One region of the Paenibacillus sp. IHBB 10380 genome, then DNA from elsewhere that is predicted to be linked to it. Evidence: a T-box and tRNA genes for the amino acid it is inferred to sense, from the RefSeq annotation. Region 1 holds a T-box; the other holds one or more tRNA genes.
The links. The T-box of region 1 lies ahead of UB51_RS08210 (alanine--tRNA ligase). A T-box ahead of a tRNA ligase gene usually reads a tRNA of that ligase, here a tRNA-Ala.
Positions count from the first base shown of each region.

Region 2: it encodes a tRNA-Ala, which carries the amino acid that the T-box ahead of UB51_RS08210 (alanine--tRNA ligase) is inferred to sense. The anticodon was not compared.

Region 1 is NZ_CP010976.1:1,913,118-1,918,610, reverse strand. It holds gene UB51_RS08225 (DUF6033 family protein) at 524-1,096, opposite strand; gene UB51_RS08220 (hypothetical protein) at 1,208-1,948, shown strand; gene UB51_RS08215 (hypothetical protein) at 1,914-2,390, shown strand; gene UB51_RS29260 (hypothetical protein) at 2,619-2,753, shown strand; T-box leader at 2,757-3,000, shown strand; gene UB51_RS08210 (alanine--tRNA ligase) at 3,110-4,990, shown strand; gene UB51_RS08205 (ABC-2 transporter permease) at 5,445-5,493, opposite strand, start outside.
Region 2 is NZ_CP010976.1:4,321,972-4,327,464, reverse strand. It holds gene UB51_RS19775 (metal ABC transporter permease) at 1-446, shown strand, start outside; gene UB51_RS19770 (metal ABC transporter permease) at 448-1,320, shown strand; rRNA gene UB51_RS19765 (16S ribosomal RNA) at 1,798-3,353, shown strand; tRNA gene UB51_RS19760 (tRNA-Ala) at 3,455-3,530, shown strand; rRNA gene UB51_RS19755 (23S ribosomal RNA) at 3,789-5,493, shown strand, end outside.

The DNA of each region.
Region 1 (5,493 bases):
TCATCTGACTGAATCCACCCTTTGATGAATGTTTCAGTTAGCGATTGGAAATTACGTTTCTAAGAGCGCTACGATAATCCGGTACCATCCAGTGGGCAGCTCGTTACAGAAAGCTACATCAGATAATTGGATAATATGGATTCGGGGTCGGTTTCAAAGCAAAAAATCCGACCAAAACAGCCGACAGAGCAACCAGGAATTGCCCCGTAGTTTACCGTACAGCATTTGCTTCATAAGGCTGGATTTCTGGAACTGGAGGGAGTTAAATAATACACATTGATGAGCAGGTGCTTCGGTATCCTGCTCTTTTTATTAAACTCCTCATTGGCAACCCAAGAGGTCTAGAAAATGACCTATATAGTGATCAAGGTGATTTGTACGTTGAAGTTTTAATAGTAAGCGTCAAACCGTGAACACCTAGCAAGCTCTACATATGCATGAGAAGATAATACGATAAAAACAAAACCGCCTAATCGGTCATAACTCATTGACCCAGGCGGTAATTCAAGAATTTATTTATTATTTACGCAAATAGATTCTTTTTTCGCAGCATTGAATCCAAACTGGCCAGACCCAATTGAGAGAGGGGAGTGCTGCTTAATTTACTCAACGACTCAAGCTTCTCCGCTTTCTTCTTTTTATCGGCCTCTACTTCTTTTTGAATCTTTTCCCTTTCAGCAGGTGTCAAATAATCACCAATAACCCAAAAAGTAACTGTTCCATCCGGATGAATAATGACACCACTGGCATCACCGGGTTTATCGTTAACACTAGAATCAAAATGATCCTGTATTATCGCTTCTACTTTTTTTTGCAATTGTGGATTTGTTGACATCTTATTTAGTATATTTGGAGCGATTGTAACATTACCTTTACCAACACTATTCGAGTAAACGCTCCTCACAGCTTCTTTAGTCTTTGGTATAGCATTTACGCTGATCTTAATGCCGAATTTATTCTCCAATTCCGACAAAACCGACTTCGATCCCTGTGTCGATAGAACATCTTCAAAAGAAACGCCTAAATTCGAAATCTTCTGGTTTACCATTTTTGAACTCACAGTATTAAAGCTGTTGAGTGCAGCTACATTTAACAACTATACCAACTCCTTTATTTTCTTGTATAACACGGCAAATAGCATTACATTTTTGATTCAGACTTTTAAAGCATCCATTCAATATATCGGCTACCGGAACTTGTATTTGTAGTGTTTCATCTCGACCGTTGGTTCTGGCACGAGGGGATCGGCTTCAGCTTCGACTTCATTAAACAGATCCATCGCTATTTGATCAGGATGAGTTTGTTCACTGGACTTAATGCGATCCTTCGTTTTCTTTTGCATGGTATTGTGATTCAATCTGCAGAAGGCAATCAAGTTGTTTTGAAAGCTCATCTGTTGAGACATGCATTTGCGACACATGCGGTTCAAACGGAAAAAATACCGGTCGACATTGTGAAAACGCTGCTCCATCAAAAGGACATTGAGGTGACTTCATACTATTCTGCACCCACAGCTCAACAGGTTTCCGAATCCATAAACTCACTTCACGAAAACTGGATTTCATATGTCGATATCCAAAAGGGGATTCTTAGGGGACCGGAAGAGCTTAAAGAGATTTATGAAGATTACCGCGAAAAGGTAGGAACCATGTCAAAGGTAGTGGGAGGTATATGTACTATTGACTCCGTATGCCCGACTAAAATGGCTTGTGTCGGATGTGGAGCAAAAGTTCCGCGTCCGGAATTTAAAGACGAAATAGCCGCCTTTTATAATTGGGCGGAGGAGAGTGAAAAACGATTTGAGCAGTTGGGTCTACTCCTTGAAGTAAAGAAAATGAAGATCGCAAAAAATAGAGCTAAAAACGAACTTAAGGAAATACAACTGATAGAGAAATCTCAAAGGGATGAGACATATGCGCCGGAAATCCGTATCACCTCAAACAACTGAACTGGAATGGCTTCAAGCATCTTACGACAAGAAGAAGAACCGTTCACTTGAACTTGGTGTAAAAGCAATTGATACGCTTATTAAAGAGGGTAAAACGGTTTCTTACCGAACTGTTTCGGACAAATCAAAGGTTATTGATCCAGAAGGAATAGGTATCCACCAAAACACAATTCGTAAGAACCAAGAACTTCATAATCATTTTCTTCAGTATAGAACAACCAAGGTTTATAATCCGCGCAAAAGGTCATCTAAGCCCTTAGATAATGATCTGGATGCTTTCAAGCACATAAAACAGGATCGCGACATAGATCGAGTCAGACAGCGTTATATGCAGTTAACAAAGCCAGAATTGGTTGATCTACTGATTCGGATGGAACAGTATATTGCATATCAGAATCAGCATTGGCTGAAAAGTGAATTTGAGAAGTTTATCAACGAATGAATCCTATCTCTATCTCTTTAACAAGCAATAACCTTCAAAGAAAAGGGCAGATTAACTAATTTCTGCCCTTTTCAAAAGTGGGGCGAATTTCTGGGGAAAATCCATCATGCCACAAAGGGTTATCACCTCCGCTCCGGAGGCGATACTTCCCCACCCAAGTTTGTTGTACCTCCTGATTATTTCACAGGTAAACAGGAATGTGGAATTGAGGTTGGGGAGAATTATAATTTGGCTAAAGTCAGAGGATGCGAAGCAACCGAATTACCAAAGCTGATGGTAGAATCGACAGACTTATACCTTATAAAAAATAGTGGAATTAAATTGACGGAGCAAGTTGAGTGTGATAGCATTGGTTTAACTTAAAACGAAAAGGCTATGATGAGAAATAGTAGGTATTAGGGATCTCACAGAGAGAAGATGGTTGGTGCGAATCTTCATTGATCTAATAGTGAAGCAGTCTCGGAGCTGTGAACCGAACAGAGGAATCTTAGTAGGCTTCAACGGAGTTCCACCGTTATTCAGGAAACAATATCGGAGATATCCCGTATTGATAGAGTGCAGAGAAATCTGAAATTAGGTGGTAACACGGACATAATAGTTCGCCCTAAGTTGACAAGAAATATGTCAGCTTAGGGCTTTTTTGTTTTATTTCTTCTCGTTTGAATATTTGCAAAATAATTTTCCGAGAATAATTAATAATTGAAATGGAGGTATTGAGCATGGTGAAAATGACACCAGATGAGTTAAGAAAATCATATATTGATTTTATGAAAGGAATAGGGGCTAGCCAAGTGCCCTCTTCTAGCTTGTTACCAGAAAATGATCCCTCAACGTTGTTTACAGGAAGTGGAATGCAACCTATGGTTCCATATTTATTGGGGGAAAAGCATCCGATAGGTAATGAGATTGCTAATATTCAGAAGTGTTTAAGGACAGTGGATATTGATGAAGTAGGAGATACGTCGCATCTGACATTTTTTGAAATGATAGGTCGATGGGAGTTTAAAGCAAATGAAAATAACTATAAGAAAAAGCAAATCGATGCCATTTGGAATTGGCATATTATCGAATTAGGAATTGATCCTGGCAGGCTGTATATCAGTGCTTTTATAGGAAGTGATGATTTGAATATACAGAAAGATACGGAAGCCATTCATATCTGGTCAGAAAAATTTAAATCAGTTGGTATAGAACCTATCATTGAAGATGATCCCTATCAATATGGGGCATCTAGAGGTGGAAAAATATTCTTATACGATGAAAAAGAAAATTGGTGGAGTCGAGCCGGAAGTCCATTGGATATGCCTGTTGGTGAACCGGGTGGGTCTGATAGTGAAATGTTCTATGATCTTGAACCAGGCGGTGATTCACTGGATCATCCTGCTTCTGTAAGCGAGAGGTTTTTAGAAATTGGGAACAACGTATTTATGTGTTACAAAAAAGAAGACACAGGATTTGTAAAAATGCAAAATCCCAATATTGATTATGGAGGCGGATTAGAAAGGGTTGCAACAGCCCTTAATGGTGACAAGGATATTTATAATACGGCTTTCTTCCTTAATCCCAAGAAAAAATTGATGGAGTTAAGTGGTAAACAATATACTGACGATTTAAAGTCGTTTAGAATCATACTTGATCATGTGAGAGCGGCTACTTTTCTAATTAATGATGGTGCGGAGCCAGCTAATAGTGATGCAGGGTATATAACAAGAAGGTTATTAAGAAGGGCGATTCGTGCAGGTAAAAAAATAGGTATACAAGGAAGTTTTGTGGGTGAGTTGTCTGAAGTTTATATAGATGAAGCAACAGCTTATGAGGATTTGATCGGTAATAAAAAGAAAGTTATCGAAATAGTAAATAAGGAAGAAAATCTTTTCTATAGAACTTTACAGCAAGGAGAATTTGAAATACAAAAACATCTTAAGAATAAGGGTAAAGTTACAGGTGCAGATGCCTTTTATTTTTACGAAACATATGGGTTTCCCTTGGAGTTGACGGAAGAGTTTCTAACTGAAAGTGGATATAGCATGGAGGACAAGGCGTCTTATATAGAGGCGGCAAAGAAACATGCTGAAAAGAGCAGAACTGCTTCTGCGGGTAAATTTAAAGGTGGATTAGCTGAACATTCAACAGAAACAACAGCGCTGCACACGGTATCTCATTTATTACTTGCTGGTTTAAGGGAAGTTTTAGGTGATCATGTTCATCAACAAGGAAGTAATATTACTTCAGAACGATTACGGTTTGACTTCAACCATGATGAAAAACTTACGCCAGAGCAAATAGCTGAGGTGGAAAAGTATGTGAATGATGCGATTTCATCAAAAGCAGTTACCTATATTTCAGAGCTGCCTAAAATTGAAGCGAAAGAATGTAATGTTGAAGGGAATTTTTGGGATAAATATCCGGATATCGTTAAGGTGTATACAATCAAAGATAACGAAGGGAAAGTTTGGAGTCGAGAAGTATGTGGAGGACCTCATGTAGAAGATACAACAAACTTAGGAAAGTTCAGTATTAAAAAAGAACAATCTTCTGCTGCTGGAGTTAGAAGGATTAAAGGAGTAATTAATAAATATTTCCAGAACGCGGAACAATAGCTGATGTTTTAGGATTGCCATTTGTAACAACGTTATGAGTTGCCGGGAATCCAGGATGAATGATAAATCCGGCAATCGAAGAGGGTTTGGTACCGGAGCACAGTATTCAAAGAAAAAGCAATTCGGATTAAATCCGAATTGCTTTTTTACTGCAAGAAAGGGGAACTTATAAAAAACAGAACGAAAATCATTAAATCGATTTATAGACATATGTACAAAATACTAGTTTTGTGTATTAGTCTAGACAATGGCAGCCGTTCAATTGCCATGTTGACTTATGGGTCTTCCCTTTCGGTTGCTTGGTATCCCCATCATTTGGTACTTTAATCAAGAAAAAGGGAAGGTGATTATATTGAAATGGCTGATACGACGTGTCCATAATTAGTTGGTTATGGATTTCGCTTGTATTTCTTAACTTTGTTTTATTATCGGCAACACGAATCCAATTTCTAAACTACTTAAACTCTTTATTCCGATGAATGTGGACTGAAACAAAGAATGAT
Region 2 (5,493 bases), 2.4 Mb from region 1:
GCTTTGATGCGGGTTTTGCTAGGGGAATGGGCTTACCTGTTGGCCTGTTGGAGCAGATGTTATTATTTCTAACCGTTGTTGCTGTTGTAGTAGGTATTCAAGCTGTTGGAGTCGTTTTAGTTGCAGCTTTATTAATTACACCTGCCGTAACTGCCCGCTTTTGGACGGATCGCCTAAGTGTGATGGTGGTCCTTTCCGGAATTATAGGCGCCTTGAGCGGTATTATGGGTACTTTCTTCAGCTCGACGGTCTCTAATTTACCGACAGGTCCAGTTGCGGTGTTGGTAGCTTCCTCGTTATTTGTAGTCTCGGCATTGGCAGCCCCCCGTAGAGGTTGGGTAAGTAAGTGGCTTCGACAATATAAAATGCGGTCATCCTATAGAGATGTTAAGGGGAGTACAGTCCAGCATAGAGAACTAGAAGTAGAAAAAGGGAGGGGAATTTAATATGACAGATTTTTGGATTCTCCTAACTGCAATTCTAGTGTCAACCTCCTGTGCGATACTCGGGTGTTTTCTAGTACTTCGTAAAATGGCATTAATCGGTGACGCCATTAGTCATGCTGTACTTCCGGGAATTGCTATTGCCTTTTTGATCAGTGGTTCCCGAGATTCCGTGTTTATGCTTCTAGGTGCAGCGGCGTTTGGTCTTCTCGCCGTTCTGTTCATTCAGACACTACAGAACAGTGGATTACAATCAGATGCCTCCATTGGTATTGTATTTACAGCATTGTTTGCTGTAGGAGTTATCATCATTAGTATGAATGCACGGAATATCGATCTTGACCTTGACTGTGTCTTGTTTGGGGAGATAGCCTACGTGCAGTGGGATACTCTTTCTGTTAATGGTGTCGATATTGGGCCCAGAGCAGTGTGGATACTCGGAGGAACGCTACTATTAATACTAGTGCTTATGAGTTTGTTCTTTAAACAGTTCAAAATTTGTGCGTTTGATCCGGCATTGGCTGCGGCTTGCGGCATACCGGTCATGCTCTTTCATTATATGCTGATGGGAATGGTATCGTTAACTTCCGTGGCTTCATTTGAAAGTGTGGGTGCTATATTGGTGGTAGGGATGCTCATTATTCCTGCTGCGACAGCTTATCTATTGACCGACCGTTTAAGTTACATGTTATTGTATAGTGTGTTAATTGGCGTGGTATGTTCAGTGTTGGGATATTACACAGCATTCTGGTTAGATGCTTCTATTGCTGGATGTATGGTGACAGTAGCAGGGTGCTTGTTTGTACTTACTTTTATTTTCTCGCCTTCACATGGACTTCTTAGTCGTAGAATTAGTCGTAAACAGTTAGCTGCTTAATAATCTGTCCTCTGCTATAGCAGGGGACTTTGTTATGTATCTTTCAATCTATGTATCTATTATTGATGGATCTATTACTGTCTCTGAGATAGTTTAATGTAAAAACTAGTTTATTAGAAAAAAAAGCTTGCGTACTATATTAAAACCTGATATATTAATTGATGTCGCCTCGGACATTAGATTTTGAAACTAAAATCTTAATTAAAAAAAGAGTTGACATTGAATACACAGATTGATATAATATGATTCTGGCTCAAACGAAAATGTTTGCTAGACAGAACAATAAGTTCTTTGAAAACTGAACAAATGGATGATGTAATTTTTAAAAACTAAAGAACATTTATGTTCTTGTCAGTTTGTTTCAAAATGAGCATATCGCTCTTTTCATTCGATGAATGTCCGGTCGCTGCAAAGTTGATCTGACATTCATCTCTAGATGATTTCGAAATTGTTGCAAAGCAAATTTAAAATTCATCTCTATTGGAGAGTTTGATCCTGGCTCAGGACGAACGCTGGCGGCGTGCCTAATACATGCAAGTCGAGCGGAGTTGATGGAGTGCTTGCACTCCTAATACTCAGCGGCGGACGGGTGAGTAACACGTAGGTAACCTGCCTGTGAGACTGGGATAACTACCGGAAACGGTAGCTAATACCGGATAATACATTTTCTCTCCTGAGGGGATGTTGAAAGGCGGAGCAATCTGTCACTTACAGATGGACCTGCGGCGCATTAGCTTGTTGGTGAGGTAACGGCTCACCAAGGCGACGATGCGTAGCCGACCTGAGAGGGTGAACGGCCACACTGGGACTGAGACACGGCCCAGACTCCTACGGGAGGCAGCAGTAGGGAATCTTCCGCAATGGACGAAAGTCTGACGGAGCAACGCCGCGTGAGTGATGAAGGTTTTCGGATCGTAAAGCTCTGTTGCCAGGGAAGAAGATTCAGGAGAGTAACTGCTCCTGGAGTGACGGTACCTGAGAAGAAAGCCCCGGCTAACTACGTGCCAGCAGCCGCGGTAATACGTAGGGGGCAAGCGTTGTCCGGAATTATTGGGCGTAAAGCGCGCGCAGGCGGTCATTTAAGTCTGGTGTTTAATCCCGGGGCTCAACCCCGGGTCGCACTGGAAACTGGGTGACTTGAGTACAGAAGAGGAGAGTGGAATTCCACGTGTAGCGGTGAAATGCGTAGATATGTGGAGGAACACCAGTGGCGAAGGCGACTCTCTGGGCTGTAACTGACGCTGAGGCGCGAAAGCGTGGGGAGCAAACAGGATTAGATACCCTGGTAGTCCACGCCGTAAACGATGAGTGCTAGGTGTTAGGGGTTTCGATACCCTTGGTGCCGAAGTTAACACATTAAGCACTCCGCCTGGGGAGTACGGTCGCAAGACTGAAACTCAAAGGAATTGACGGGGACCCGCACAAGCAGTGGAGTATGTGGTTTAATTCGAAGCAACGCGAAGAACCTTACCAGGTCTTGACATCCCTCTGAATCCACTAGAGATAGTGGCGGCCTTCGGGACAGAGGAGACAGGTGGTGCATGGTTGTCGTCAGCTCGTGTCGTGAGATGTTGGGTTAAGTCCCGCAACGAGCGCAACCCTTATGCTTAGTTGCCAGCACATTATGGTGGGCACTCTAAACAGACTGCCGGTGACAAACCGGAGGAAGGTGGGGATGACGTCAAATCATCATGCCCCTTATGACCTGGGCTACACACGTACTACAATGGCCGGTACAACGGGCTGCGAAATCGCGAGATGGAGCCAATCCCACCAAAGCCGGTCTCAGTTCGGATTGCAGGCTGCAACCCGCCTGCATGAAGTCGGAATTGCTAGTAATCGCGGATCAGCATGCCGCGGTGAATACGTTCCCGGGTCTTGTACACACCGCCCGTCACACCACGAGAGTTTACAACACCCGAAGTCGGTGGGGTAACCCGCAAGGGAGCCAGCCGCCGAAGGTGGGGTAGATGATTGGGGTGAAGTCGTAACAAGGTAGCCGTATCGGAAGGTGCGGCTGGATCACCTCCTTTCTATGGAGAATTGTTTCCTGTAATGGAAACATTCAAATCGAAGTGAATTCACTTCAAACTTTTACATCATCCCATTTGTTCAGTTTTGATGGAATTTATATGGGGCCATAGCTCAGCTGGGAGAGCGCCTGCCTTGCAAGCAGGAGGTCAGCGGTTCGATCCCGCTTGGCTCCACCAATAATTTCATTCAACTTGATCCTTGAAAACTAGATAACGAAACGAATTTGCGATTTAGAACATTCTTTTTATCTAAATTCAATTCCTTGTGAATTGAACAAAGTGTAAAAGTAGCGGCAAAGTATTCAGTTTACTGAATACCAGCCAATAATGTAATGCGAATGTGTTGAGGCTGGAGATCCTTTGGAAGCTTGTTTATACCATTTATGGTAGAAATAAGCGGACAACAGAGCGCCAGACGCAATACAAGAGCATAATGGTTAAGCTACTAAGAGCACACGGAGGATGCCTAGGCGCTAGGAGCCGATGAAGGACGTGGCGAACAACGAAACTGCCTCGGGGAGCTGTAAGCAAGCTTTGATCCGGGGGTGTCCGAATGGGGAAACCCAGCTGTGGTAATTCGCAGTTACTCATTCCTGAATACATAGGGAATGTAGAGGCAGACCAGGGGAACTGAAACATCTAAGTACCCTGAGGAAGAGAAAACAATAGTGATTCCGTCAGTAGCGGCGAGCGAACGCGGAACAGCCCAAACCAAGGAGCTTGCTCTTTGGGGTTGTGGGACGTCTCACATGGAGTTACAAAGGATTAGATTAGGTGAAGAGGTCTGGAAAGGCCCGGCATAGAAGGTAAAAGCCCTGTAACCAAAAATCTAATCCCTCCGAGACGGATCCCGAGTAGTGCGGGGCACGTGAAACCCCGTATGAATCTAGCAGGACCATCTGCTAAGGCTAAATACTACCTAGCGACCGATAGTGAAACAGTACCGTGAGGGAAAGGTGAAAAGCACCCCGGAAGGGGAGTGAAATAGAACCTGAAACCGTGTGCTTACAAAAAGTCAGAGCCCTATTAATGGGTGATGGCGTGCCTTTTGTAGAATGAACCGGCGAGTTACGTTCCCGTGCAAGGTTAAGGTGAGAAGCCGGAGCCGCAGCGAAAGCGAGTCTGAATAGGGCGAATTTTAGTACGTGGACGTAGACCCGAAACCGAGTGATCTACCCCTGTCCAGGGTGAAGGTGCGGTAACACGCACTGGAGGCCCGAACCCACGCATGTTGAAAAATGCGGGGATGAGGTGGGGGTAGCGGAGAAATTCCAATCGAACTCGGAGATAGCTGGTTCTCCCCGAAATAGCTTTAGGGCTAGCCTCGGAAATAAGTCGTGGAGGTAGAGCACTGATTGGGTGCGGGGCCCGCAAGGGTTACCAAACTCAGTCAAACTCCGAATGCCATAGACTCGAATTCCGGGAGTCAGACAGTGAGTGCTAAGATCCATTGTCGAAAGGGAAACAGCCCAGACCATCAGCTAAGGTCCCCAAGTGTGTGTTAAGTGGGAAAGGATGTGGAGTTGCACAGACAACCAGGATGTTGGCTTAGAAGCAGCCACCATTGAAAGAGTGCGTAATAGCTCACTGGTCGAGTGACTCTGCGCCGAAAATGTAACGGGGCTAAACACGCCACCGAAGCTATGGCTTGATGCTTTGCATCAGGGGTAGGGGAGCGTTGTATGCAGGTTGAAGGTGTACCGTAAGGAGCGCTGGACAGCATACAAGTGAGAATGCCGGTATAAGTAACGAAAAGATCAGTGAGAATCTGATCCGCCGAAAGCCCAAGGTTTCCTGAGGAAGGCTCGTCCTCTCAGGGTAAGTCGGGACCTAACGCGAGGCCGAAAGGCGTAGTGGATGGACAACAGGTTGAAATTCCTGTACCACCGTAATCCGTTATGAGTAATGGGGTGACGCAGCAGGGTAGTGACGCGGACTGATGGAAGTGTCCGTCTAAGCAGTGAGGCTGATGTGTAGGCAAATCCGCACATCAATAAGGCTGGGCTGTAATGGGGAGCGAAAATTATAGTAGCGAAGGTCATGATCTCACACTGCCAAGAAAAGCCTCTAACCAGGAGAAGGTGCCCGTACCGCAAACCGACACAGGTAGGCGAGAAGAGTATTCTAAGGCGCGCGGAAG